Regions from separate parts of the Pseudomonas sp. LARHCG127 genome, predicted to be linked through region 2. Evidence: riboswitches for the same ligand, from Rfam matches in the RefSeq annotation. Region 2 holds a riboswitch; the other holds the start of a gene.

Region 1 (2,195 bases), on a different contig from region 2:
CGAACAATTCGTGCAGCGGCGATTCGTGATCCAGGTTCGGGTCGAGTTTGCGCATGGCGTCGACCTGGTCGGGGAAGGCGGCGAAGGTACCCGCGGCCACGGCCGGGCTGTCCACGACGGTGATCACCGCATCGACGGTGCAGGCGCTGCGGATTTCCGGCCACTGGAAGGCCTGGACCAGCGGCTTGGGCAGGGCCAAGCCAGAGGTTTCGATGAGGATGTGGTCGAGGTCGCCACGCCGGGCCACCAGCTCACGCATCACCGGGAAAAATTCTTCCTGCACCGTGCAGCACAGGCAACCGTTGGCCAGTTCGTAGACGCGGCCGTTGGCTTCTTCTTCGGTGCAACCGATGGTGCACTGCTTGAGGATCTCGCCGTCGATGCCCAGCTCGCCGAACTCGTTGACGATCACGGCGATGCGCCGGCCCTGGGCGTTGTCGAGCATGTGCCGCAGCAAGGTGGTCTTACCCGAGCCGAGGAAGCCGGTGACGATGGTGACGGGGAGTTTGGCCAGTGTTTTCATCGGATGCCCTTTGGCAAGGTGGCGGGCAAACGGGACGACAACCGCTGGCACAGGCGTGCGGAAGATTTCGCCACCGGATCACCCCGCCCGGTTGTAGTGAGAATCTGTTTCGAGGCAGGTCTCCTGGCTGACGGCGGGCCGGTCTTTCGACTGGCAATTGCTGCGCCTTCCCGTGCGCCTTTGGTAAAAAGGCATGCACAGTGGCCTTGCAGAAACCTCACCGTTCACAGTTGCGGGGGCAGCCGCGGCTTGGACCGCGTTCCCTTCTTAGCTCCGGCGCATGCCGAAGAACCTCGAAGGCGCAAGGCTACGCAGGGTGTGGGGGCGGGTCAATCGCCAGAGCGTTTTGCGGTGCATGGACGGGCCTCATCGCGAGCAAGCTCGCTCCCACAGTGGTTCTGCATCGCCCTCAAATTTAGGGCCCGGCGAAGATCCTGTGTGGGAGCGAGCTTGCTCGCGATGGATGCGACTCGCTGCGAGAATTGACGCCTGGACCCCACCCATGCTCTCCTGTGCGCCTAGTTACGGGTGCCCTTCACAGGGTGAAACGGGAAACCGGTGAATCGTGTGCTTTACTCCAAAGCCACGTCAGTCCGGTGCTGCCCCCGCAACGGTAAGCGAGCGAAGCGTCTGAACCACTGTGTCCACGGACATGGGAAGGGTGACGCTTGCAGGCCAGGCACAAGCCCAGCCCCTCGTGAGCCCGGAGACCGGCCCATGACTCAAGCATCAACAAACCCGCGGTGGGCGGGCGCTGTTCGAACCTTGGCGGGTTTTCGCCCGGGGTCTCATCGCGCTCGCATCCCCCACGGAACAAAAACAGAGGGAAGCGCCATGTCGACCATCAGCAGCACCGCCCGCTCCGCCAGCAGCACCACCACCCTGAGCCAACGCCTGAGCGCCGCGATCCTGGCTTCGATCCTGGGGGCGGGGTTGGTCTATTTCGCCGGTTTCTCCCACATCGAAGCGGTACACAACGCCGCCCACGATACCCGCCACAGCGCCGCCTTCCCCTGCCATTGAGAACCGACGACATGATCAAGCGTATCGCCCAGACCGCCGGTTTCAGCGGTTTGCTGGCCGCCCTGCTGTTGACCCTGTTGCAGAGTTTCTGGGTATCGCCGCTGATTCTCCAGGCGGAAACCTTCGAGAAGGCTCCGACGACCGAGGTTCACGAACACGCCGACGGGGCCACCCATACCCATGACGCCGAAGCCTGGGAGCCGGAAGACGGTTGGCAGCGGGTACTGTCCACCACCGGCGGTAACCTGGTGGTCGCCGTGGGTTTTGCCCTGATGCTGGCGGGCCTGTACACCTTGCGCGCACCGACTCGCACCTCCCAAGGCCTGCTCTGGGGCTTGGCCGGTTATGCCACCTTCGTCCTGGCACCGACCCTCGGCCTGCCCCCGGAGCTGCCCGGCACCGCGGCGGCCGACCTGGCCCAGCGGCAAATGTGGTGGATTGGCACCGCGGCGTCCACGGCGGTGGGCATTGCCTTGATCGCCTTCGGCCAGCATTGGCTGCTCAAGATACTGGGCGCGGCGACGTTGCTGGTGCCCCACGTCATCGGCGCACCGCAACCGGAAGTCCACTCGATGCTGGCGCCCGAAGCGCTTGAGAGCCAGTTCAAGATCGCCTCGCAGGTGACCAACGTCGCGTTCTGGCTGGCCCT
Region 2 (2,195 bases):
ACCGGCGCGCCGCTGGCCCGCTCCAGGATCATCGGGTCGAGAAAGTCCGGGCCACATTTGAACACGCGCACCTTGCGTCCCTGGTTGCGATGCAACCGGGCGAGCGCTGCGGTGACGGTGGTCTTGCCTTGGCCCGAGGCTGGCGCTGCGATCAGCACCGCCGGACAGTGGCGGATCACGGCCGCATCGCTCACAGCTCGACGCCTTTCTGCGCCTTGATGCCCGCCTGGAACGCGTGCTTGATCATGCCCATTTCCGTCACGGTGTCGGCCAGCTCGATCATCTCGGGCTTGGCGCCGCGACCGGTCACGACCACATGCTGCATCGGCGGACGGGCTTGCAGATCGCTCAGCACCTGGTCGAGGTCAAGGTAGCCGTGCTTGAGGGCAATGTTCAACTCGTCGAGCACTACCAGGCCAATGGACGGATCACTGAGTAATTGACGGGATACGGCCCAGGCGGCTTCAGCGGCGGCGATGTCGCGCTGGCGGTCCTGGGTTTCCCAGGTGAAACCTTCACCCATGACATGAAAGCGCACCTGCTCCGGGAAGCGACGGAAGAACAGCTCTTCACCGGTGCTGTTGCGGCCCTTGATGAACTGCACCACGCCGCACTGCATGCCGTGGCCCATGGCCCGGGCCAGCATGCCAAACGCAGAACTGCTCTTGCCCTTGCCGTTACCGGTCAGCACCAGCAGCAAGCCGCATTCGTTCGGCGAGTTGGCGATGCGCTCGTCGATCACGGCTTTCTTGCGCAGCATGCGCGCCAGGTGGCGTTCGTCGCGATCAGACGTATCGGTGATGAGGGAGTCGGTCATGGGGGAGCCTCCGCAGGGGGATTGGATAACGGCGGGCGGGCACAAAAAAGACGGCAACAAGCCTGGCATCGCCCACCGTGATGCCGTTGGATGGATCAGGCCGGTCTCCGGGCTCATGAGCGGCGTGGTGCCTGGCTGCGCGCCTTCCCATGTCATCCGACACAGTGGCCTGTACGCAGCGTTGACTCATTTACCGTTGCGGGGGCAGCGCCGGGTTCGTGTGCACTCACCGGCTTCCCTGTTTCACTCTGTCGAACGCGGTCACAGAGCACCTGAAACAAGCGGCGAAGGTTAGAGGGTTGGGGGTGGAGCGTCAATTAAAGCCGCCATGGCTCGTGCACGGAACATTGGCCACGATCAATAAAGTGACGTCAATCTTGTGCCACGCTACGGCAAGTGATATCAAATAGGCATCACGACCCGATATCACAAGAACAAGAGGGCAAAAACATGCAAGGCATGCTCATCAGCAATCCAAAGCTGGAATTCCTGCGCCCGCTGCTGGAACGCTGGTTTGATTGTATCGACCGCTACAACGCCGTGCGCGGCGATAACGACACGCCCTACTGGTTCGATGAACGGGCCAACCTTGGCTTGCTGTCGGCCGCTGCCTGGATGGCCGAAATGGTCACGCTGCAGAACGCCCCGACCCGCAAGCAGAACGAAGAAGGCGAACGTAACGTCAGCGCCGACCTGTTCATCGCCAGCACGGAGGAACGCGCCTTCATCCAGGCCACCCAACGCTGGCCCAAGGTCAACAACCTGAACCTGACCCAACCGCTGCTCGAAGCCACCAGCGATGCCAAGCGCATCAGCTACGCCAGCGACCTGAAGCTGGGCTGCCTGTTCGTCTCGCCGCAAAAAGCCCAGCAAAGCGCCACGCCCGAAGAGCTGCAGGACATGATCGACGACCTGCAGAAAGAAAATACCTGCGCCGTGGCCTGGTACTTCCCTTACGCCTATCGCAAATTGCGCAACGAAGCCGGGCAGTACCATCCTGGTATCGCGGTGCTGTTCAAGCAGGCCCATGGTTGATTCGTTCAGCAAGAAACCGCGAGGTGACCTCATGTGGGAGCGAGCTTGCTCGCGATAGCGGTGTGCCAGTCAACATCAACACAGGCTGATGCACCGCCATCGCGAGCAAGCTCGCTCCCACAGTGGATTTTCAGCAATCACAAAATCACAGGGACCTGGCTGGCGGGATGGCCTACCCACAGTTGAACCATCGCGCGTCTACGCTCCTCTATGAATAACCACATGCATTCATAGGGACGCCAGCATGCTCAAGCCACCTCACCTTCTGATCGTCGCCCTTGCCGCCGGGCTTGTCGCTTGTGGCGAATCGTCCACCTTGCAAGTCTCCGACGGCACTGGCCCT

What was found. A riboswitch is a leader RNA that binds a small molecule or an ion and turns the genes downstream of it on or off. The one in region 2 is predicted to bind cobalamin.
Region 1: another riboswitch for cobalamin. It lies ahead of ACIPQ1_RS12865 (CbtB domain-containing protein); the one in region 2 lies ahead of cobO (cob(I)yrinic acid a,c-diamide adenosyltransferase).

What each region holds. Positions count from the first base shown of each region.
Region 1 covers NZ_JBIXJT010000006.1:248,527-250,721, forward strand. The annotation lists gene cobW (cobalamin biosynthesis protein CobW) at 1-523, opposite strand, end outside; cobalamin riboswitch at 620-834, opposite strand; cobalamin riboswitch at 1,033-1,256, shown strand; gene ACIPQ1_RS12865 (CbtB domain-containing protein) at 1,358-1,546, shown strand; gene ACIPQ1_RS12870 (CbtA family protein) at 1,558-2,195, shown strand, end outside.
Region 2 covers NZ_JBIXJT010000007.1:326,924-329,118, reverse strand. The annotation lists partial or broken gene ACIPQ1_RS14895 (cobyrinate a,c-diamide synthase) at 1-194, opposite strand, end outside; gene cobO (cob(I)yrinic acid a,c-diamide adenosyltransferase) at 191-817, opposite strand; cobalamin riboswitch at 899-1,108, opposite strand; gene ACIPQ1_RS14885 (hypothetical protein) at 1,268-1,852, shown strand; gene ACIPQ1_RS14880 (PQQ-dependent sugar dehydrogenase) at 2,097-2,195, shown strand, end outside.